Regions from separate parts of the Streptomyces sp. NPDC048636 genome, predicted to be linked through region 3. Evidence: riboswitches for the same ligand, from Rfam matches in the RefSeq annotation. Region 3 holds a riboswitch; each other region holds the start of a gene.

Region 1 (5,661 bases), on a different contig from region 3:
TCGCCGAGGCGCTGCGGCCGCTGCGCGAGGAGAAGCCCGTGGTCCTGGGGCTGCCCCGGGGCGGGGTGCCGGTGGCCTTCGAGGTCGCCCGCACCCTGCGGGCCCCGCTGGACGTGATCATCGTCCGTAAGCTCGGCGTCCCCTACCACCGGGAGCTGGGCTTCGGCGCCATCGGCGAGGGCGGGGTGCGGGTGGTGCACCAGGCGATCGTGCGGATGAGCCGGGCCGACGAGGAGGACCTCCGGGAGGTCGAGCGGACCGAGCAGGCGGAGCTGGTCCGGCAGGCGCGGCGGTTCCGCCGGGGACGGCCGCGCGTCCCGGTCGAGGGCCGAACGGTGATCATCGCGGACGACGGGATCGCGACCGGCGCCACCGCCCGTGCCGCGTGCCGGGTCGCGCGCGCCCAGGGGGCGGCCCGGGTCGTCCTGGCCGTGCCGGTCGCGCCGCCGGACGCGGTGGTGGCGCTGCGCGAGGACGCGGACGAGGTGGTGTGTCTGTCCTCGCCGCCAGAGTTCTCGGCGGTCGGGGAGTGGTACCAGGACTTCTCCCAGACCGGGGACGCCGAGGTGGTGGAGTTGCTGTCCGGGTCGACCGGAGAGCCGGGGGAGGCGCATCCTGGAAGGTGAGGCAGGAGGTGATCGCGATGGAGACGATCGTGGGATGCGACATACAGATGGAATTCCGTGAGGTCGGCCCCCTGACCGAAGCGGTGGTCAGGCTGAGAATGCACGACGGCACGGAGATGCTGGCCCAGGGCCGCGCCAGCCGCAACCCCGACGACCCGGCACAGCCGAGGGTCGGCGAGGAGATCGCGGCGGCGAGGGCACTGAGCAACCTCGCCCACCGGCTGATCGGCAAGGCGGGCGGAGACATCGAGGAACTCACCCACACCAAGGCACATCTGACGATGTAGGCCGGGTCGCGACGGGAAACGCCGCGACGAGGACCGCGGGGAGCGGAGGCGTCCGCCGCGGCATGAGGGTGCCGTGCGGACGCGCGGGGCTGCCCGGACGGGGTGCCGTCCGGGCAGCCACTTCGGTTTCTCGGGCCATCAGGGGCGGGGCCCCGCTCAGATGGAGACGCCCTTGGCACGCAGATAGCTCAGCGGATTGACGTCCGAGCCGTAGTCGGGACCGGTGCGCACCTCGAAGTGCACATGCGGTCCCGTGCTGTTGCCGGTCGAACCGGAGCTGCCTATCTGCTGGCCGCCCTTGACCGCCTGGCCGACCTGGACGGACAGCGCCGACATATGCGCGTACTGGCTGTACATCCCGTCGGAGTGGCGCAGCACGACCTGGTAGCCGTACGACCCGCCCCAGCCCGCCGCGACCACCTCGGCCGGGCCCACCGCACGCACCGTGGTGCCCACGGGTACGGGGAAGTCGGCGCCGGTGTGGTGGCCGCTCGACCAGCTGCTGCCGGCCACCCCGTAGGCGGTGCCCAGCTGGGTGCTGGCGACCGGCGTGGTGAAGGAGGAACGGGCGGCGGAGTCGGAACCGGTCGCCTTCTTGGCGTCGGTGCGCTGCTTCTGCGGGGACTGCTGCTTCTGCTGCGGCTGGGGTTTGGCCTGCGCGGCCCGGTGCTCTCCGCCCTGGGTGTCGAGGGTGAGCCGCTGGCCGGGAAGGATCAGATTCGGATCGTCGCCGACGGTCCGGCGGTTGGCGTCGTAGAGCGCCTCCCATCCGCCGTCGACATGCTCGGCACCGGCGATCCGGGACAGGGTGTCACCCCCGGCCACGGTGTACGAGTCCGACTGCGGAACGGCCTTGGTGCTGGCCTTGGGAGCGGACTTCCGGGGAGTGGACTTCGGGGCCGCCTCGGGGGTGGCCTTCGGTGTGGGCTCGGGCGTCGCCTTCGGGGTCTGCGCACCTGAGCCGCCGGAGCCGGTCGAGACGTCCGGGGCGGGTCCGCCACGGGTCAGCCCGGCCTTCACCGAGCAGACGGGCCAGGCGGTGGGGCCCTGGCTCGCGAGCACCTTCTCGGCGACCTTTATCTGCTCCCCCTTGGTGGCCAGGTCGGCGCGGGCGGCGTAGGAACCGCCGCCGTACCCCTGCCAGGTGCTCTGGGAGAACTGGAGACCGCCGTAGTAGCCGTTGCCGGTGTTGATGCTCCAGTCGTTGCCGGACTCGCACTCCGCCACCTTGTCCCAGGTGTCGACGGAGGCGGCGCTTGCCTGGCCGACGCCGATGAGCGGCAGTGCCACTCCGGCGCCGCCCGCGGTGATCGCGAGGTGGGCGCGGGAGACGCGACGAGGCTTAGGCCGGCGGTGACGTCCGCGTGCAGCCATTGAGCTCTTCCTCTCCTACGCCTGCGAGGTGAGCTGTCGGGTTCGGGCTGGAGTTGCCCGGCCGCACACGTACGGGGCCATGGTCCCGTGGTGCGTCTTCACCCCAAGCCGTATCGCGCGGTCCACGCGGTACGGCGCCTACCTGGTTCCCCCGCTCCTGCCGTGACAGGTCGTCGTGTCACCCCTCGGCCGACGGCAGGACTCGGCGCTCCGGCGGAGGAGGCCCGCCGCATGGAATGCGACGAGAGCCGCACAGTAAGCGCATCGTTTTGATTACGACAAGGTCTCGGGATCTTGATCAAGGCGCCGGGCTCCGGGCCGCTCGTCCGGTGTCACTCTGCGCGCCGGGTCTCCTCCGGAGAGCGAGAGTGCTTGCTGCTCATTGCCCGTCAGAAACGTTACGGCGCAAAGGAATCCACTGCCGCTCGATGATCTCGGCCTGGAAATCGATCAGTTGGCGTCATTCTCTGTGACCTGCATCACTAATTTTGGATTCGACCGATAATGGCGTGCTGTGCTGTATGTGTCATTGCTAGCGGAATGCGGCCAATGCACCGGGTGACATAAGGGCGGCAAAGCGGGGAAGGGTGAGCCAAGGGGGATGGACGGGAAGCATCGGGGCACCCGCCCTCGCGGCCGGTGCCCCGCTCACCTGGCTGACCTGGGGAGGTCGCTCACCATGGGGCAACGGCACGGCACGACAGCACGGCGTACGGCACCGGCCCGCTCCCGGCCGCTGGTCTTATCCGCGCTTCTCGTCGGCGCGCTGGCCACGGCCACCGGCTGCGGCACCGACCCGGGGGAGGGGGCCTGGACGCGCTCCGGCGGCCCGGACGCCGCCCGCGCCGCGGACGCGGCCCTCGCCCCGTCCGCGGCCCTCGCCCCGTCCGTACGTGGCATCTGCTCCACCGAGCGGCTGAAGCTGACGGTGGGCCGCAAGGACGTGGCCGCGGGCAATGTGTATCTGCCGCTGGTCCTCACCAACACCTCGACCGCGGCCTGCACTCTCACCGGTTTCCCGGGGGTGTCCCTGCTCGACGCCGACGGCACCCGGATAGGCGCCCCCGCCACCCGGCGCGGCCCCTCGCACTCCACCGTCCCGCTGCCTCCGGGCGGCAGCGCGTCCGCCGTTCTGCACACCCTCAACGAGGGCGTGACCGACACCCCGTGCCGGAAGTCCGCCACGAGCATCCTGGCCTATCCGCCGGACTCCTTCCGCGCCATGAAGACCGCAGCGCACTCCTTCCGTGTCTGCGGAGGGGTCTTCGATGTCGAAGCGGTCCGTTCCGGAGCGGGCACCTGACATCTGACAGCGGCATGCCGGACCGATGTCACCTCGCGTAGAGGTGTCCGAAAATCTTGACAAGCCAGGCGCCGACTGGCTGTGTTCACCCTTTCGCAATCAAAATGGGTAGGTCACCATGAGGGGTGCCTCACGTGAGCCGGTGTGTAGCGTCCGGAGGGGGACGGTGTCATGGAGCGAGCCGCGACCGGGGTCGAGACGGAGTTGCTGGACCTTTCGGGAGCGACCCTCGAAGACCTTGACCGGGGCGACGGGCTCTCTTCGGTGACCCAGCGGCTGCTCGACACGGTCCAATTTCCGCCGACCTTCGTGACCGCCGCCACTTCCGGACAGAATTGTGTAAGCGAAGGAATCCCGGAATAGTGCCGCATCCCTCGCTTCCCGGAACAAGGTGGCCATGACGGCTGAGCGTTCCTTTCACCGCCTTTCGGAGCGGTGCTTCACCGCGTTGGGACGGGGTTCGGGTGATGCGTCGTCGGTGGCCGAGCTGCGATCCGGGCAGCGCAGCCGGACCATGCTCCTGCTGCGCGCCCTGGTCGGCATCGCCTCCGACCACCCCGCGTTACCGGGCCCGCTCCCCGAGGTCCGGGAGCCGTGGCGGCTCCTCATCCGGGCGGAGCGAGCGGCCCCGGCCGCCGTGGAGCGCATACTGCTGCACCCCCAGGCGGGTGCCTGGCTCAACCGCTGTCTGCGCAGGCTGCGTGGCCGGGAAGCGGTGACCACGCCGCTGTGGACCGAAACCGGTTATCTGTACGCCATGGCGGCCTCGGCCGCACTTCTCGCGGGGATCGACTTCCGTATCGCGGTGGCGGTGCGCGAGGGCGGGGTGATGCTGCCCGCCCTCGGATTCGTCCGCCTTCCGGACCGGACGGCGGAAACCGCCGAGGTCTTCCGTACCCCGCACGGGGAGACCGCGCTCACCGCCGGACCGCATACGGTCCCGCTGCCATTCGACCGCGCCGGGAATGCGCCGGGCTGGTATGGCCTCCGGCGATTGCACGGCGAACACCACGGGCATATGAGCGCCCCCTTTCTCGACGATGTCGACCCCTATCGCAATTTCCTCCGCATCACCCCGCCGCGAAGACTCGGCGACGACGAGTGGCACCACTGGCGGACGTGTTTCGACGGCGCCTGGCGGCTGGTCGCCCAACAGGCTCAGGTGGACCCGGGCGGGATCGCCGCATGCCTGGGATCGCTGGTCCCGGTGGAGTACACCGCCCACCCCGACCTGTTTAGCGCCTCGTCCCCGGAAGCGCATGGATGCGTTCTGCTCGGCCGGCCGTCGGATCCGCTCGCCCTGGCCGCGTCGCTGGTGCACGAAGCCCAGCACATCAAGCTCAGCGCCCTGATGGATCTGGTGCCCTTGATCGAAGGGGGTCTTGAGGAGGTCCACTACGCGCCCTGGCGGCTGGACCCCAGACCGCTGCGCGGGCTCTTCCACGGTGTGTACGCCTTCCTGGGCGTCACCGGGTTCTGGCAGGACCGGTGGCATCGCGCCGACGCCGGACCGGCCCGGGACACCGCCGCGTTCGAGTTCGCCCTGCGCCGTGCGCAGACCGCCCGGGGGCTGCGTACGCTCCTCGCGCACGCCCGGCTCACCCCCCTCGGCGAAAGGTTCCTTCGGCTCGCCGACGCACGGCTCGCCGGATGGCTGGCCGAACCCGTACCGCCGCTGCCGCGGCGATGGGCGGACGAGGTACTGCTCGACGCCGAACTCGTCTACCGGCTGCGCCACCTCCGGCCCGATCGCGCACGGACCGCCGAATGGGCCCGGGCCCGGCGGCTCGGCACCCTCCCGCCGCGGGCCCTGCCCATGACCTCGGTCCGGGCGGCCCCCACCGAGACCCCGCCGCGCCCCGCGCTCGTCCGCCACCGGCTCGGCGATCCGGTCGCGTTCGCCCGGCTCCACGAGGACGGGGGCGCCACGCTTCCCGACGGCAGCACCCCCGACGGGGCCGATCTGGACTGGGTCGCGGACCGCCCCGAGGCCGCGCTCGACGGCTACCGGGCCCGGCTGGAGAAGTCTCCGGACGATCTCTTCGCATGGGCGGGGCTCGCGCTCAGCGTC
Region 2 (5,661 bases), on a different contig from region 3:
CGGGCGGGTCGTCATTGCCCAGCGAGCCGAAGTTCCCATGTCCGTCGACCATCGGCAGCCGCATCGAGAACGGCTGCGCCATGCGCACCAGCGCGTCGTAGATCGAGGAGTCGCCGTGCGGATGGAGCTTTCCCATCACCTCGCCGACGACGCGGGCGCACTTCACGAAGCCGCGCTCGGGGCGCAGCCCCATCTCGTTCATCTGGTAGAGGATGCGCCGGTGCACGGGCTTGAGCCCGTCGCGGGCGTCCGGCAGCGCACGCGAATAGATGACCGAGTAGGCGTACTCGAGGAAGGAGCCCTGCATCTCGTCGACGACGTCGATGTCAAGGATGCGCTCCTCGAAGTCGTCCGGCGGCGGGGTCTTCGTGCTGCGGCGGGCCATCGCGCGTGCGGCTCCTTCAACTGCCGGGGCGGGATCTGACGGCGTCCATTGTGGCCCGCCCCGCCGACAACTGTGGAACGGGCCGTGGACAAGCGTGGCCGCGTCCCGTTCCGCCCCCTGCCTCGGGACCCTGTCACGGGGGTGCCGCGGAGGTCCGCGGACACCCCCCGCGGGGCGGAACAGGACCGGAACTTCGCCAGATGTCCATGCGCTTGCATACAGTGACAGGAGCGCTCATCACGCGGCTCGCACCGCCTCCATCACGCGATCGAAGGGACGTACATGCCCATGGGTCACACGGCCACGCAACAGGCCGGCTCCGGCGGCCTGAAAGCGACTGAGCATCGGCTGGCCAACGGACTGCGGGTGGTGCTCTCCGAGGACCACCTGACCCCGGTCGCCGCGATCTGCCTCTGGTACGACGTCGGCTCGCGCCACGAAGTCAAGGGGCGCACCGGTCTGGCTCACCTCTTCGAGCACCTGATGTTCCAGGGCTCGGCCCAGGTGACGGGCAACGGCCACTTCGAGCTGGTGCAGGGCGCCGGCGGCTCGCTCAACGGCACGACCAGCTTCGAGCGCACCAACTACTTCGAGACGATGCCCACCCACCAGGTGGAGCTGGCGCTGTGGCTGGAGGCGGACCGGATGGGGTCCCTCCTGACCGCGCTGGACGAGGAGAGCCTGGAGAACCAGCGGGACGTCGTCAAGAACGAGCGCCGCCAGCGCTACGACAACGTGCCGTACGGCACGGCCTTCGAGAAGCTGGTCGCCATGGCCTACCCCGAGGGCCACCCGTACCACCACACCCCCATCGGCTCGATGGCCGATCTGGACGCGGCCTCCCTGGAGGACGCGCGCGCGTTCTTCCGCACCTACTACGCGCCGAACAACGCGGTGCTGTCGGTCGTGGGCGATATCGACCCCGAGCAGACCCTCGCGTGGATCGAGAAGTACTTCGGCTCCATCCCCTCCCACGACGGCAAGCGCCCGCCCCGCGACGGCGCTCTCCCGGAGGTGATCGGCCAGCAGCTGCGCGAGGTCGTGGAGGAGGAGGTCCCCGCCCGCGCGCTGATGGCCGCCTACCGGCTGCCGCACGACGGCACCCGCGAGGCCGACGCGGCCGATCTGGCGCTGACCGTCCTCGGCGGCGGCGAGTCCTCCCGGATCCACAACCGTCTGGTGCGCCGCGACCGCACCGCCGTGGCGGCCGGATTCGGGCTGCTGCGGCTGTCGGGCGCGCCCTCGCTCGGCTGGCTGGACGTGAAGACCTCCGGCGGTGTCGAGGTGCCCGCCATCGAGACCGCGGTCGACGAGGAGCTGGCCCGCTTCGCCGAGGAGGGGCCGACCCCCGCGGAGATGGAGCGCGCCCAGGCGCAGATCGAGCGCGAATGGCTGGACCGGCTGGCCACCGTCGGCGGCCGCGCCGACGAGCTGTGCCGCTTCGCCGTGCTGTTCGGCGATCCGCAGCTGGCGCTGACCGCCGTGGAGCGGGTGCTCGAGATCACCCCCGAGGAGGTGCGGGCCGTGGCCGCCGCGCGGCTGCGCCCGGACAACCGCGCCGTGCTGGTCTACGAGCCCGTCCAGGGCGCCGAGTCCGCCGATGACGCCGCCGACGACACCGACGCAGAAGGGGAGGCGGCCCAGTGAGCGACGCCGTCACCGCGACCATGAACTTCCACCCGCGGCCGAGCGGCGGGGCGCCCAAGCCGTGGGCCTTCCCGGCCCCCGAGCGCGGTGAGCTGTCCAACGGGCTCACGGTCCTGACCTGCCACCGCCCCGGCCAGCAGGTCGTGGCCGTCGAGGTCAACCTGGACGCCCCGCTGGACGCGGAGCCCGCCGGGCTCGACGGAGTGGCGACCATCATGGCGCGCGCCCTGTCGGAGGGCACCGACAAGCACGACGCCGAGGAGTTCGCCGCCGAGCTCGAGCGCTGCGGCGCCACGCTGGACGCCCACGCCGACCACCCGGGCGTACGGGTCTCCCTGGAGGTCCCGGTCTCCCGGCTGCCCAAGGCGCTCGGGCTGCTCGCCGACGCGCTGCGCGCCCCCGCCTTCCCCGACAGCGAGGTCGAGCGGCTGGTGCGCAACCGGCTGGACGAGATCCCGCATGAGCTGGCCAACCCGGCCCGGCGCGCCTCCATGGCCCTGGCCAAGGAGCTGTTCCCGGCCGAGTCGCGGATGTCCCGGCCCCGCCAGGGCACCGAGAAGACGGTCGAGGGCATCGACGCGGCGGCCGTACGGGCCTACTACGAGGCGCATATCCGCCCGTCCACCGCGACCGCCGTCGTGGTCGGCGACCTCGCCGGGGTCGACCTCGACAAGGCCCTCGCCGACACCCTCGGCGCCTGGACCGGCGGCACGGCCGCGCCCCGCCCGGCCCCGCCGATCGTGGCCGACGACACCGGCCGTGTGGTGATCGTCGACCGGCCCGGCGCGGTCCAGACCCAGCTGCTGATCGGCCGGATCGGCGCCGACCGCCACGACCGCGTCTGGCCCGCCCAGGTGCTGGGCACCTACTGCCTGGGCGGCACCCTCACCTCCCGGCTCGACCGCGTGCTGCGCGAGGAGAAGGGCTACACCTACGGGGTGCGCTCCTTCTGCCAGGTGCTGCGCTCCACGGCCCCCTCGCCGTCCGGCGCTTCCGCGGGCGCCGCGATGCTGGCGATCAGCGGCTCGGTGGCCACCGAGGTCACCGGCCCGGCGCTGGAGGACCTCTGGAAGGTGCTGCGCACCGTGAAGGAGGAGGGGCTGACGGACGCCGAGCGCGATGTCGCCGTGCAGAACCTGGTGGGCGTCGCCCCGTTGAAGTACGAGACCGCGGCCGCCGTCGCGGGCACCCTCGCCGACCAGGTCGAGCAGCACCTTCCGGACGACTTCCAGGCGCAGTTGTACGCCCGGCTCGCCGAAGCCGGGACGGTGGAGGCCACCGCCGCGGTGGTGAGCGCCTTCCCGGCGGACCGGCTGGTCACGGTGCTGGTCGGCGACGCCTCGGAGATCGAGGGGCCGGTCCGGGAGCTGGGCATCGGTGAGGTGACCGTCGTCTCGGGCTGACCCCCGGCGCGACCCCCGGTCCCCCAACGGGCCATCAGCGGAAGGACCCTGGCATCGCATGCGATGTCAGGGTCTTTCCGAATGCCCGTTTTATAGGGAGGTTGGCTGTTTGGTTTGTGGGGAGAGCAACAAAAATCCGGATCTGTTTGGTGATCGAAAGACGGCCCGATTAGCGTCAGTGCGGCTGTTCGCCATCTACACGCCGCACCCGCGGCACGGGCAGCCATCGCCGAGTCCCCGTACGGCGCGAGCCAGGGGAGCCGGGGACCCAATGTCCCCAGGGGTGAATCGGGCGCCTTGTCCTCCGGGACGAGGGGGCCGTAGGAGACCTTCCTGCTCCGAACCCGTCAGCTAACCCGGTAGGCGAGAAGGAAGGAAGGAGTGCGCCACAGCATGGCGTTCACCCGTGCCACCGGGAAACACCGCCGTCCCCGACGGTCCGTCCGCACCGGCGCGAACATCGTGGGAGCGACCACCGTCGCCTCGGGCGTCGTCGCCGGTATCGCCGGACCCGCCCTCGCCGCCGAGCCCGCTCCCGAGCAGACCGGGCTACAGCAGGCGATCGTGATCGACGAGGGTCTGGCCGACCAGATCCAGGCCCAGGCGCAGTCCCAGGAGACCGCCGCCGCGGAGGCCGCGGCCAAGGCGCGGGCCGAGACCATCGCCCGCCAGGAGGCCGCCAGGAAGGCCGAGGCGGCCGCGAAGAAGGCCAAGGCGGAGCGGGCGGCCAAGGAGCGCGCCGCGCGCGAGGCCGAGCGCAAGCGCCTCAACACCTTCGTCTCGCCGGTCTCCGGCTCCTATGTCTCCACCGCCTACCAGGCGTCCAGCGGTCTGTGGTCCTCCGGCAGCCACACCGGTATCGACTTCCACGCGGCCTCGGGCACCTCGGTGCACGCGGTGGGCGCCGGTGAGGTCGTCGAGGCGGGCTGGGGCGGCTCCTACGGCAACAACATCGTCATCAAGATGAAGGACGGCACGTACACCCAGTACGGCCACATGTCCTCCCTGAACGTCTCGGTCGGCCAGACGGTCACCCCGGGCCAGCAGATCGGCCTGTCGGGCGCCACCGGCAACGTCACCGGACCGCACCTGCACTTCGAGGCGCGCACCAGTCCCGACTACGGCTCGGACATCGACCCCGTGGCGTACCTGCGCTCGCACGGCGTCGGCGTCTGACCCCGCCGCGGCCGTGCCCCCGAGGGGCACCTCCGTACATCTGGCACCACCGAAGGCCCCGTCCGCCCGGAGCGGACGGGGCCTTCGGTATGTCGCCCCACTCCCGCTGACCAAAAACATCCATGAAATCCCGTCCGCCATCGGAAATTCCCTGGTTCTGGAATAGAGTTGTCGAACGCCCGGCAATCGGGTGCGTTTCGCTGGGATTAAGGCGGAGGTTCAACAGTGCGGGACCGGAAGTGAACGGGGATACCGCCGAGATCACGGGCGGTCGGCGGATTTCGGCGCATGCGGTGTGCACGGCCATTCGCGAGCACATCGTCTCCGGTGCCTATCCGCCCGGCAGCCGGCTCACCGAGGAACTGCTCGCGCGCCGCTACGGCGTCTCACGGGTGCCCATCCGGGAGGCCCTGCGCACCCTGGAGTCCGAGGGCTTCGTGATCACCCGGCGCCATGCGGGCGCATGTGTCGCCCAGCCCACCGAGCGGGAGGCGGCCGACCTCCTCGACATCCGCGGGCTGCTGGAGCCGCTGGGCGCCGCCCGCGCCGCCCAGCGCCGCACCGAGGCCCAGTTGAAGGTGTTGCGCGGTCTGGTCCGGCTCGGACAGGAGCGGGCCCGCCGGGGGAGCCTGGGTGAACTGCGGCCGCTGGGCGACTGGTTCCACGAGATCCTGGCGCAGGCGTCGGGCAGTCCGAGCCTGGCCGGGCTTCTCGTCCAGGTGCGGCGCAAGATCGCCTGGGTCTACCCGTCCGATGCCCCGCACGAGCCGGAGCGGCGGCCGGAGCGGTCCGGGCCGGGAGGTGTGGGCGGGCATCCCGACCCGGTGGTGCGGGCGGTGGCGTCCTGGGCGGAGCACGGCGCGCTGGTGGACGCGGTCGCGCGCGGCGACGCCGACCGCGCCCGGATCCTCGCCACCGCGCACACCGAAAGCGCGCTCTCGGAATACCGGCGGCGCCGTCCGGCTCAGGTGAGGACTTCGAAACATTCCGTCAACACGGCGAACCGGCGGAATTTACACGGCTCCCGTATACATGATTCCTGACCGATTT
Region 3 (5,661 bases):
GGCTTCTCGTCAACGGCCCTGGGTGCCGCTCGCCGTCTTGGCGGTGCTCGCCTTCTGCTTCGCCGCGCCGTTCGTGGGGTCGGCCCCGGCGATGTTGGTGCAGGTCGTCTCGTGGGTGACCTCTCCGGTGCCGATCGAGATCGGACCGAGGACCGAGGTCGTCTTGCAGTCGTTGGACTGCTTGGTCACCTCGCCCGACTTGCTGATGTTGACGCAGTTGGTCCGCTGCGTGACGTCGGAACCGCTCAGGTTGACGGTGACGGGACCGATGACGGAATGGGTCCGGCAGCGATTGCTCTGCTCGGAGACGCCGGACTCGGCGTAGTTGACACAATTGGTCTCGGTCGTGACGTCCGACGTCACCAGTTCGACTCCGCCGATGACGGAACTTGTGTCGCAGCGGTTCTTCTGACTGCCTCCGCCATTGGGGGCGGCCTGGCGAGCGGCGCTGTTGTCGGCAGCGTCGGCTCCCCCCGCGCCGCCGATGAGCAGCACACCCATGGCCGCTACAAGAAGCGCCGTCCTCTTGCGCATGTGCATAAAGAACCTCCAAGTGGATTCTTGGCTGATCTCAGCGAGCATCTGACGAACGACGGCGGTCGCTGAAAGCCTTTTACGTGGAAACGGCCCTGGAAGCGGAACTTCCAGGGCCGCAGGTCCCAACGGGGGGAAGTTTCACGGTGTTCCGGCTGGATGCGGGAACACCGTGAGCTGGTCAAGCGACTCAGCGACGCACTCAGTCCTCGTCGACGGCGATGTTGGTGCAGTTGCTGCCGATGTTCACGTCACCGACCGGCGCGAGGCCGGCGACCGGGGCGATGGTGCCGGTCGCGGTGTCACACTCGTTGCTCTGGAAGACGTTGCCGGAGCTGTTGGTGAAGTTGATGCAGTCGGCGCCGACGTTGATGTCGCCGGTCGGGGCGGCCCCACCGACCGTGGCGATGGTGCCGGTCGCGGTGTCGCAGTGGTTCAGCTGGGCAACGAAGCCGTCGCCGCCGTTGTGGGCGAGGGCGCTGCCAGCACCGCCGATGACCAGGGCACCAGCAGCAGCGGTCAGGAGAATTGCCTTCTTGCCGATGTTCACTTAATTCCTCCGTCTGGGTTGCGCCGCGAATTCACGGACGTCTGACTCAACGAAGCTCATCAGTTAAGGCTTCGGTTCACCACTCAGCTTCACCCGTCCGGCAGAACGCGACTTCTCTGACGCGTGTTCTCCGCGATTCCCGCAATCGATACCGGAAGAAGTGGCATTTGGAGCAGTAAGGAGGCAGTAAGGGGCCTGGCGCTTCCGGGAGCGCTTCCGACAAAACTGAGGGGGCTGGAAGAGGCGGTCCGGAGGGGGTCCGTCCGGATCACCGCCGCCGTCCGGACCGCGTACCGGACCGCGTACCGACGGATCGGCCAACGGGGCCCACGGCGCGGCGGCCGGACCGGGTGAGTGATACATCCGGGTTCGTCGGCGCAGAACTATGTGAGGCACAGTCACATCGGCAGCTTCGCCGAACCGCAGCGCGGCCCGTGTTCACGCCGCTACGCTAAGTGCGCGAAGCAGTCGCCCGGGGGGCGCGGCGCATCAAGGCCGGGAGGCGGGAGGACGGACATGGGGCACTCACGAGGGGGCGGGACCCCCGCCGAGCTGATGGACGGGCTGCTCGCCCGCGCGGAGAACGGGTTCGAGATCGGTGAAGCGGTGCTGACCCGGGCGCGCGGCGCCCTGATGCACCAGTCCGAGCTGCGGTCCTGCCGCCAGTGCAACGACCCGTCCGGTGCGCTGGGCTACAGCACGTACCGCCATGTCTTCCTGCTCCCCGACGGCAGCAGCCTGCTGCTGTGGGAGCTGGAGCACAGCACCGGCCCGGAGGACGGCCGCCACCACGAGCTCTATGGCGACGAGGACGCCCTCGCGTTAGCCGAGCGGCGGGTGTACGAGCGGGTCGGCGGTGCCCGGTGGGAGGAGCTGGACGGCTTACCGCTCTGGCTGCCGGAGCAGTTGCTGCACCAGGCCACCGAGCCGGTGGAGTCGCCCCGCACCTATGTGGCCGACAATTCGGCCGATCACGCCCGCCGGGTGCTGCGCCGCGCCGAGAACCCCGACCGGCCGGGCGAGGAGACCGAGCGTCTGCTGGAGGCCGCGTTCGCGCATGACATCGCGCTGGCCCCCAAGCCGCGCCGCCGCTCCGGTGGGCCCGACACCACCTGGTGCCGCTTCTACGAGCACGCCTTCCTGCTGGCCGGTGGGGACGAGATCGTGCTGTGGGAGCTGGAGCACAATCTGACCCACGACGGCCGGCTGGTGTGCGAGGTCTATCTCGACGAGGTCTCCGCCGAGCTGGCGGCGGACCGCCACGCGCGGGCGCTCGGCGTCGACCTCTGACGTCCGCCGCGCCCCCGGCGCCCCCCGGCGCCTTCCGCGTCCACGGACGCCGTAGAGGCCCGTCCAGGCGCCCGTAGTCCGCCGTGCCACCCCGCCCCACCCACATGGGCGCCACCGATTCGCCTGGTGGCCCGTCAGCCGGAAGCCTGGGGTGACGGGCGGCGGCCGCGAGGACCGGCGCGCTCCGGCTGCGGACCAGGGAAAGCGGGAGAGACCGGTGCGGGTGCGAGGGAACGGGGCTCGTACGAGCGCCCGTACGGAGCGGGGTGCGAGCTGGCCGCGCCGTGCCCGGACCCGTACGCGCAGCCGCCCCCGGACCCGTCTCCATATGCTTGTCGACACCAGCGCCCCGAGCGCGCCCGCCGGGGCCACGGCGGGCGGCGGCCCGGCCGACGAGTCGCTCATTGGCGGGTCGGGCCGGCGGCTGGCGCGCTGGATCCCCGGACTCCTGATCGTCGGCGGCATCATCTTCGACCTCAGCTCCCCCGCCAACTACACGGCGGGCCCCTTCCTCGCCGCCGCCCCGCTCGTCGCCGCTCCGCTGCTCAACCTGTGGGCGACCGCCACCACGGCGGTCTTCGCCCTCGCCGCGGCGGTCACGCTGGCCGAGTTCCACGGTGTGAAGGACCCCAGTCAGGCCCTGTCCGAGATCATCACCGTCGCGACCGTCACCCTGCTCGCGCTCCTCATCAACCGGCTGGTACGCCGCAGCGACCGGCGGCTGGCCTCGGCGCGCGGTGTGGCCGAGGCGGCCCAGCGGGCCGTTCTGCCCGTACCGCCCGCCCGGCTGGCCGGGCTGGATGTCGCGGCGCGCTATGTGGCGGCGGAGAAGTACGCCGCGATCGGCGGTGACCTGTACGCGGTGCAGGACACCCCGCACGGCGTACGCCTGGTCGTCGGCGATGTGCGCGGCAAGGGGCTCCAGGCCGTGGAGACGGTGGCGATCCTCATCGGCTCGTTCCGGGAGGCGGCGGAGCAGGAGACGACGCTGGAGGGGCTGGCGGGGCGGCTGGAGCGGGCGTTGCAGCGGGAGGGTGCGCGGCGGGTCGACCTCGAGGGGTTCGAGGGGTTCACCACGGCCGTACTGGCCGAGATCCCGCGCGGTGATACGACCCTGCGGGTGATCAACCGCGGCCATCCGCCGCCGCTGCTGCTGGAGGGGGGCGGCGAGGGCGGCCGGGCGGACCGGGACGGCTGCACGGTGCGCCGGGTGGACCCCGAGGCGTCGGCGCTGCCGTTGGGGATGGGGGAACTGGGCGGCTGGCCGGACCGGGTGACGGAGCTGGCCTTCGCCGAGGGCGCCACCCTGCTGCTCTTCACCGACGGGGTCACCGAGGCGCGCGACCGGGAGGGCGCGTTCTACGACCCGGAGGACCGGTTGCGCGGTCACTGCTTCGGCGGTCCGGGGGAGCTGCTGGACGCGCTGGTGACCGATGTCGAGCTGCATACGGGTGGCGGGACGTCCGACGATATGGCGCTGCTCGCGCTCCGCCGCCGGTCCGCGGGGCCGGGCCGGGGGAACGGCAACGGCGACGCCGAAGGGAACGGCAACGGCGACGGTGAGGGACTCGTGAAGGGATCCGGCCACGGTCCGTAGCCGACCATGCCCTCTACGCATAACGATTGATGCACGATCAGCGGTTCCAGGGTTTTGCCAACCCTTTCCCGTGGTGGTAACTCGCCCCTGTATGTCCGTACTTGGCCGCTAAGTTCATGCCAATGCTGCGCTGATTCCTCAGAACAGCTTGGAATCACACAGCGCTCTCTATTAACGTTCGATAACGCAGCGCGGTCGTCACAACCGTCGCAAGGGCGGCACCGTGCGCCGTCGCCGAATCCCGTCACGCACAGCGGCAGTAGCAACACCGCACCACAGCAGCACCAAGGGAACCGGGGAACCACCACCTTGGGGTGAATCGGGTCGAACCTGACCCGTAGGAGACCTTCCTGCTCCGAACCCGTCAGCTAACCCGGTAGGCGAGAGGGAAGGAAAGGAGTGCGCCCCAGTGGCGTCCAACAGGTCTCTCCTGGACGAGGCTCCATACCGCGCATCGGGCGGCGGTCCCGGCACGGCCACCGCCTTCGGCCCCGGTTTCGACGCCACCAGTGGAGGCATACGGGCCGGTGGCGGAATCGGCACCGAGCCCGACGCTGACATCGCCGCTGAGGGGGACCACGGGGCGTACGCGGCGGACGCCGCCGACGGTCCGGCGGGCCCCGGGCCCGACAGCGAGACCTGGGAGGAATGGAATCCCACCGAGGAGTCCATCTCCGTACGCGGCCGGCACCGCGTGGCCAAGCAGCGCGGCGGGACCATGGCGCGCAGTGGCGCCGTCCTCGGCGTCGGTGTCATCGCGGCGGTCGGCGCGGGCGGGATGGCGAGCGCCAAGGACCGTCCGGCGGCGCCCATATCGATGCCCGACCTCTCCCATGTCGCCGACGAGGTCAAGGACCGCCTCCCGGACGCCGATGAGCTCCCCGGCATCGGCTCGATGGTCTCCGACGGCGGCTCCGCGACGACGGCCAACGCCGCCCCCCTCTCCCGGGCCGGGCTGACCACGCAGGACGAGGCGAGCGGCACCACCGACGCCGGTGAGGCGCTGCGCGCCCGGATCCTCCAGCAGGCCGAGAGCCAGCAGAACGCGGCCGACGAGGACGAGCGGACCGCCGCGGCCAAGGCCGCCGCCCAGAAGGCCGAGAACAAGGCCGCCGACGAGGCGGCCGACCGTAAGGCCGAAGCCGCGGCCGCGAAGAAGGCGGCCGAGCGGAAGGCCAAGGAGGCCGCCGAGCGCAAGGCCGAGGCCGAGCGCCGCGCCAAGCTGGCCACCGCGTACACCCTCCCCGTCGCCTCGTACACGCTGACCGCGGGGTTCGGCCAGGCCGGTGACATGTGGTCCGCCGACCACACCGGCCAGGACTTCGCCGCCCCGACCGGCACCCCCGTCAAGGCGGTGCACGGCGGCACCATCACCCAGGCGGGCTGGGCCGGTTCATACGGCTACCGCATCGTGCTCAAGCTCGATGACGGCACCGAGGTCTGGTACTGCCACCTGTCGTCCATGGTGGCCACCTCGGGCAAGGTGACCACCGGCGATGTGATCGGCCGCGTCGGCGCCACCGGCAATGTCACCGGCCCGCACCTCCACCTCGAGGTACGTCCCGGCGGCGGTTCCCCGATCGACCCGATGCCCTGGCTGCGCGAGCACGGCCAGAACCCCTGATACCTCCCCGATCTCCCTGACCCCCGATACTCCGGCGGCTCTGGCGCTCTCTCCCCCCTTGACGCC
Region 4 (5,661 bases), on a different contig from region 3:
GGACTCGCCGTCCGCCGCACCGCAGGGCGCGACACACGGACCCTTGCGCCACCACTCGGGCAGCATCGCGAGGGCCTCGTCGCCCAGCGGGTTGACCCCGGGGCCGACCGCGAGGGCATGGCCGACCAGCACATGCAGGCACTTCACCCGGTCCGGCATGCCGCCCGCGCTGGGGAAGCCCTCCAGCACCTCGATGGCGTCACGGCGGGCGATGTAGTCGTCGTGGGCGGCGCGGTAGGCATCGGCCAGTTCGGGGTCGGCCGCCAGCCGGGCCGACATCTCCTTCATCACGCCCTCGGCCTCCAGCGTGCCGATCGCGGACGCGGCACGCGGGCAGGTCAGGTAGTAGAGGGTCGGGAACGGCGTACCGTCCTCCAGACGCGGTGCGGTCTCGACGACATCGGGGTTGCCGCAGGGGCAGCGGTGGGCGACCGCGCGCAGCCCGCGCGGCACCCGGCCCAGCTGCATCTTGACGGCGGCGATATCCGCATCGGTGGGCGCGGTGGGCTCCGTCTGCGGAGGGGGGGTGTCCATGAGTGGGAGTGTTCTCTATCGATCGGTATCGGACCGGGCGCGAACGGAGCGCGAACGGTGCCGGATCAGCGGGGTGCGTGGGCCGCCTTCGGCGCGTCCGCCGCGTCCACGGCGTCCCAGAGGTTGGTGTACCAGGGGCGGCCGGCCGCCCCCCGGTCGGTGGTGTGCTCGCTGTAGGCGCTGCCGTCCACCACGCTGAAGCCGGTCTCCCCCGGCATCAGGAAGTGCAGCCGCTCCCGGGCCTGCCGCTCGGTGTAGGCGGGGTCCTGGAGCCGGGCCTTCTCCTCGCGCAGCTTCTTCACGTCCTCGCGCGCCTGCTGGGCCGCGCGCCGCTGATCGGCGATCTGCGCCCGCTGGGAGATGTACTGCCGCATCGGATAGGCCAGCGCCACCACCAGTGAGCAGACGACCAGCGCGAGCAGGGCGGCCCGGCCGGTGAGCCGGCCGCGGCGGCGCCGGGCGCGCACCCGGTAGACCCGGGCGGCGGCGTGCTCGCCGAGCGCCTTGAGTCTGGTCGCGGTGGAGAACCGGTCCCGATCCGCCGGCACATCGCCTCCCCGGTGTTGACTTCGCTTGAGTGACGCCGTCCCCGGCCACGGTACGGGACCGCGGCCGGGGACATGCGTCAGACGTGTCTGCTACTCAGGTCGAGCGCGTCCTCGCGTCCTTGATGCGGACGCCCGGCGGCGGTCAGCCCTTGAAGCGCGGGAAGGCGGAGCGGCCCGCGTACACCGCGGCGTCGTCCAGGATCTCCTCGATGCGCAGCAGCTGGTTGTACTTGGCGACGCGCTCGGAGCGGGCCGGGGCGCCGGTCTTGATCTGGCCGCAGTTGGTGGCGACGGCCAGGTCGGCGATGGTGACGTCCTCGGTCTCACCGGAGCGGTGGGACATCATGCACTTGAAGCCGCTGCGCTGGGCCAGCTCGACGGCGTCGAGGGTCTCGGTCAGCGAGCCGATCTGGTTGACCTTGACCAGCAGCGCGTTGGCGGTGTCGCTGTCGATGCCGCGGGCCAGCCGCTCCGGGTTGGTGACGAACAGGTCGTCGCCGACCAGCTGGACCTTGTCACCGAGCTGGTCGGTGATGGTCTTCCAGCCGTCCCAGTCCTCCTCGTTCAGCGGGTCCTCGATGGAGACCAGCGGGTACGCGGCGACCAGGTCGGCGTAGTAGGAGGTCATCTCGGCGGCGCTGCGGGACTTGCCCTCGAACTCGTAGGAGCCGTCCTTGTAGAACTCGGAGGCGGCCACGTCGAGCGCCAGCGCGATGTCCTGGCCCGGCTGGTAGCCGGCCTTCTTGATGGCCTCGACGATCAGGTCCAGGGCCTCGCGGTTGGAGTCGAGGTTCGGCGCGAAGCCGCCCTCGTCACCGAGACCGGTGGACAGACCGCGCTCCTTCAGCACCGACTTCAGGGTGTGGTAGACCTCGGTGCCCCAGCGCAGCGCCTCGGAGAAGGACTCCGCGCCGACCGGCGCGATCATGAACTCCTGGATGTCCACGTTGGAGTCGGCGTGCGAACCGCCGTTGAGGATGTTCATCATCGGGACCGGCAGCAGATGGGCGTTGGGGCCGCCCAGGTACCGGAAGAGCGGGAGGTCGGACGCCTCGGAGGCGGCGTGCGCGACGGCGAGGGAGACGCCGAGGATGGCGTTGGCGCCGAGCGAGGACTTGTCCGGGGTGGCGTCCAGGTCGAACATCGCCTGGTCGATCAGCCGCTGCTCGGTGGCGTCGTAGCCGACGAGCTCCGGGCCGATCTGCTCGATCACGGCGAGGACGGCCTTCTCGACGCCCTTGCCGTTGTAGCGGTTCTTGTCGCCGTCACGGAGCTCGAGGGCCTCGAAGGCGCCAGTGGAGGCACCGGACGGAACGGCGGCACGGCCCGTGCTGCCGTCGTCGAGGCCGACCTCGACCTCGACCGTGGGGTTGCCTCGCGAGTCGAGGATCTCGCGAGCTACGACGACGTCGATGGACGGCACGAGGTTCTCCTTCGTATGTGTCTGCGGTAGCGACACGAGCCTAACCGGACCGGAGGGCCGGACCCCCCGTTCGCCCGTCCCGCGAGACAGGACGTGGCATAAATAGCCAGTTTTGGGTGCGGATATCTACATTTTCCGCGAAGCCCTTGCCGTGAAGCTTCTGCCGTGAGCCCTTTGCCGAGACCCATCGAGCCCCGGCCGGAACGCACCGCGGGGCGGCGCGCCCGGCCGGGGCTCGTGGTCGACGCGTGGCCGACGGTTCCCGGATCCGGCCCGGTCGGCCGGACCGCGGTCAGCTCAGGTGGAGCCGCTGACCCGGGTAGATCAGGTCGGCCTGCTCGACGATGTCCTTGTTCAGCTCGAAGAGCTTCTTCCAGCCGCCCTCGACCTTCTCGGCCTTGGCGATCTCGCCCAGGGTGTCCCCGGCCTTGACCTTGTACTCGCCGTCGCCCTTCTTCACCGGACCGCGGGCCTCGTGGCGCGCGGCGCGGTCGGGCTCGGAACGGGTCTCGGCCTTCGGCTGCGCGGGCTTGGGCGCCGGGGCCTTGGACTCCTGCTGACCGGAGTCGGAGGGGGTGGAGCTCGACGGGGTGCCGCCGGTGGTCAGCCCGGTGCCGCAGACCGGCCAGGCGCCCTTGCCCTGGCCGGCGAGGACCTTCTCGGCGACCTGTATCTGCTGGTCCTTGCTGGCCTTGTCGGCCGTGGGGGCGAACGAGGTGCCGCCGTAGGCGGCCCAGGTGGAGCTCGAGAACTGTAGTCCGCCGTAGTAGCCGTTACCGGTGTTGATCGACCAGTTGCCGCCGGCCTCGCACTCCGCGACCTTGTCCCACTGGGCGGTGGTGGCGGCGGAGGCGGAGGTGGCCCCGATGAGCGGGGCGGCCACGGCGGCGCCCGCGAGACCGGCGAGGGCGGCGATACGGGTGGCCTTGGACGGGCGACGGTGCTTGCCGTTGGACTTGAGCATCGTTGGTTCGTTTCCTCACCGACGCCTACGAGGTGAGCTGTCGGGTTCGGACGTGAGTTGCCCGGCCGGTGCACCACCGATCGACGAATGATCGACGATCGATCACACCCGGCTTCACCCCTAGCCGACGAGCCCGTGTCCACAGGCCGTTCGGCACCTACCTTGGGTCCCCCGCTCCTGCCTTCGGCGCTGACGCGTCGGTTCCCCCCGACCGCCGGCAGGATTCGGCGTGACGATCGACGGTGCCCGCGGTGGCGAGCGGGAAGACCGTAAACACACCCCCCGAGAAGGTTCAAACACCCCATTCGCAGCGAGAGGTGCTGTATTTGATCTCTCCCGGCCCACATCTACGCAGGTGGGGCCGGGTGCGGAGAGATCGGACAGGGGGTGCGCTCCGGGCAATGTGACGAGAGGTATGTCTCACCGTCGCCAGATCGGGCAATTCACCCCGAACTACCGCCCCTTGGCGCTCAGATCCAACCGCTGACCCGGGAGGATCAGATCCGGATTGTCCCCGATGAGGCTTTCGTTGTCTTTGTAGAGGCCGTGCCAGCCGGTCGACAGCTCCTCGCGCTGGGCGATCTCTGAAAGGTTGTCACCGGGGCGCACGAGGTAGCCGTCGTCCGAGGACCCCTCGGCGCGTTCCCCGCTGTCCCGGGAGGCATGCCGCCCGGAGGGCCGCCGGGCCTCCTCGTCGCCGTTCGCCTCGTCCGGGTCCCCGGCGCCGCGGTGGCGGCCGGTGGGCGCGGGGTCGGCGCTCTCGTCCGGGGACTCGCTCTCGTCCGGGGACGCCGAGGCGTCCGGGCGGTCCGGGGAGTCGGAGGACTTCGTGTCCGACGGGGACGGCGACGCGGAGTCCTCGTCGTCCTCCTCGGTGGGCGAGGCGGACGGGGAGGGCGTTGTCCCCTCCTCCTGGTCCGCCTCGGATCCCTCGTCGTCGCCGGGCGCCCACCGCTCATCGCCGGACTCGTCCGAGGAGCCGGAGGAGTCCCCGGAGGAATCCCATGCGTCCCCGCGGTCCTCGGCCGCCGAGCCGCCGCGCTCGCCGCCCTCCCCGCCGTCACCGCGCTGGCCGAGGGACGGCTCCCGGGTGATCCCGGGGTCCACCTCGGGGGCGTCGCCGCCGTCGGTCAGCCCCGCGTTCACCGCACAGCTGGGCCAGGCGTCCGGGCCGCGCTCGTCCAGGATCGACTGGGCCACGGATATCTGCTGGGAGCGGCTTGCCAGATCGGGACGCGGGGCGTAGGCGGTGCCGCCGTGCTCCGTCCACATGGACAGGGTGAGCTGGAGGCCGCCGTAGAAGCCGTTGCCCTCGTTGGCACTCCACATCCCGCCGCTCTCACACTCGGCGACCTGGTCCCAGGTGGCGGTGGAGGCGGCCTGGGCCCCGCTGGCCCCGAAGAGGGGGATGGCGAGCCCGGCACCCGTGATGCCCGCCGCGACGACGATGGCCGGAGCCTGGCGGGGGCGGCGGTGCCGACCGTTCCCGGAACGCATGTGGTGGCCTCTCGTGTGGCGGTGGAGTTGTCGGTTGAACATAGCGACGGCACTCGATCATCACAAGCCGGTGTATCCCAGGTCACGCCCCGGTCACGCCGCTGATCATTCGTCACTTATGTCATCCGCCAAGGAGCTTCGGCGCCTCAGCCACCCCGGGAATTCCATGTCACGGGGAGGGTGCGCAGTCCGCGCATGATCAGCCCACCGCGCCAGCGCAGATCATCCGAATCCACCGCAAGCCGGATATCGGGCAGTCGGCGCAGCAGAGTGGCGAGGGCGGTCTGCGCCTCCAGCCGGGCGAGCGGGGCGCCCAGACAGTAGTGGATGCCGTGGCCGTAGCCCAGATGCTGGTTGTCGGTGCGCGTGAGGTCCAGCACATCGGGCTCGGGGAACCGCTCGGGGTCGCGGTCCGCGGCGGCGAGCACCACCAGCACCGGTTCGCCCGCGGCGATGCGCTCATCGCCGATGGTCAGCGGCTCGGTGGCGAACCGCCAGGTGGCGATCTCCACCGGGCCGTCATAGCGCAGCAGTTCCTCGACGCCCGCGGCGAGCAGCCGCTCGTCCCCCTCTTCCAGGGCCTGCTGGAGCCGGGCGCGCTGAACCGGGTGGCGCAGCAGCGCGTACATCCCGTTGCCGATCAGATTGACCGTGGTCTCGAACCCGGCGAACAAGAGGATGAAGGCCATCGCCGC

The links. A riboswitch is a leader RNA that binds a small molecule or an ion and turns the genes downstream of it on or off. The one in region 3 is predicted to bind cyclic di-AMP.
Positions count from the first base shown of each region.
Region 1: another riboswitch for cyclic di-AMP. It lies ahead of AB0C66_RS31015 (transglycosylase family protein); the one in region 3 lies ahead of AB0C66_RS20190 (M23 family metallopeptidase).
Region 2: another riboswitch for cyclic di-AMP. It lies ahead of AB0C66_RS32510 (M23 family metallopeptidase); the one in region 3 lies ahead of AB0C66_RS20190 (M23 family metallopeptidase).
Region 4: another riboswitch for cyclic di-AMP. It lies ahead of AB0C66_RS34145 (transglycosylase family protein); the one in region 3 lies ahead of AB0C66_RS20190 (M23 family metallopeptidase).

Region 1 is NZ_JBEZHR010000016.1:70,345-76,005, forward strand. It holds partial or broken gene AB0C66_RS31005 (phosphoribosyltransferase family protein) at 1-584, shown strand, start outside; gene AB0C66_RS31010 (DUF1876 domain-containing protein) at 644-913, shown strand; gene AB0C66_RS31015 (transglycosylase family protein) at 1,070-2,287, opposite strand; cyclic di-AMP (ydaO/yuaA leader) riboswitch at 2,293-2,470, opposite strand; gene AB0C66_RS31020 (DUF4232 domain-containing protein) at 2,967-3,590, shown strand; gene AB0C66_RS31025 (HEXXH motif domain-containing protein) at 4,069-5,661, shown strand, end outside.
Region 2 is NZ_JBEZHR010000018.1:101,098-106,758, forward strand. It holds gene AB0C66_RS32495 (DNA topoisomerase IV subunit A) at 1-385, opposite strand, end outside; gene AB0C66_RS32500 (pitrilysin family protein) at 668-2,032, shown strand; gene AB0C66_RS32505 (pitrilysin family protein) at 2,029-3,435, shown strand; cyclic di-AMP (ydaO/yuaA leader) riboswitch at 3,653-3,816, shown strand; gene AB0C66_RS32510 (M23 family metallopeptidase) at 3,829-4,611, shown strand; gene AB0C66_RS32515 (GntR family transcriptional regulator) at 4,851-5,654, shown strand.
Region 3 is NZ_JBEZHR010000007.1:30,352-36,012, reverse strand. It holds gene AB0C66_RS20210 (hypothetical protein) at 10-534, opposite strand; gene AB0C66_RS20205 (hypothetical protein) at 737-1,084, opposite strand; gene AB0C66_RS20200 (DUF6227 family protein) at 1,601-2,374, shown strand; gene AB0C66_RS20195 (PP2C family protein-serine/threonine phosphatase) at 2,703-3,971, shown strand; cyclic di-AMP (ydaO/yuaA leader) riboswitch at 4,194-4,369, shown strand; gene AB0C66_RS20190 (M23 family metallopeptidase) at 4,381-5,595, shown strand.
Region 4 is NZ_JBEZHR010000021.1:87,008-92,668, forward strand. It holds gene AB0C66_RS34130 (DUF501 domain-containing protein) at 1-534, opposite strand, end outside; gene AB0C66_RS34135 (septum formation initiator family protein) at 600-1,082, opposite strand; gene eno (phosphopyruvate hydratase) at 1,225-2,505, opposite strand; gene AB0C66_RS34145 (transglycosylase family protein) at 2,798-3,469, opposite strand; cyclic di-AMP (ydaO/yuaA leader) riboswitch at 3,477-3,668, opposite strand; gene AB0C66_RS34150 (transglycosylase family protein) at 3,923-4,966, opposite strand; gene AB0C66_RS34155 (cytochrome P450) at 5,113-5,661, opposite strand, start outside.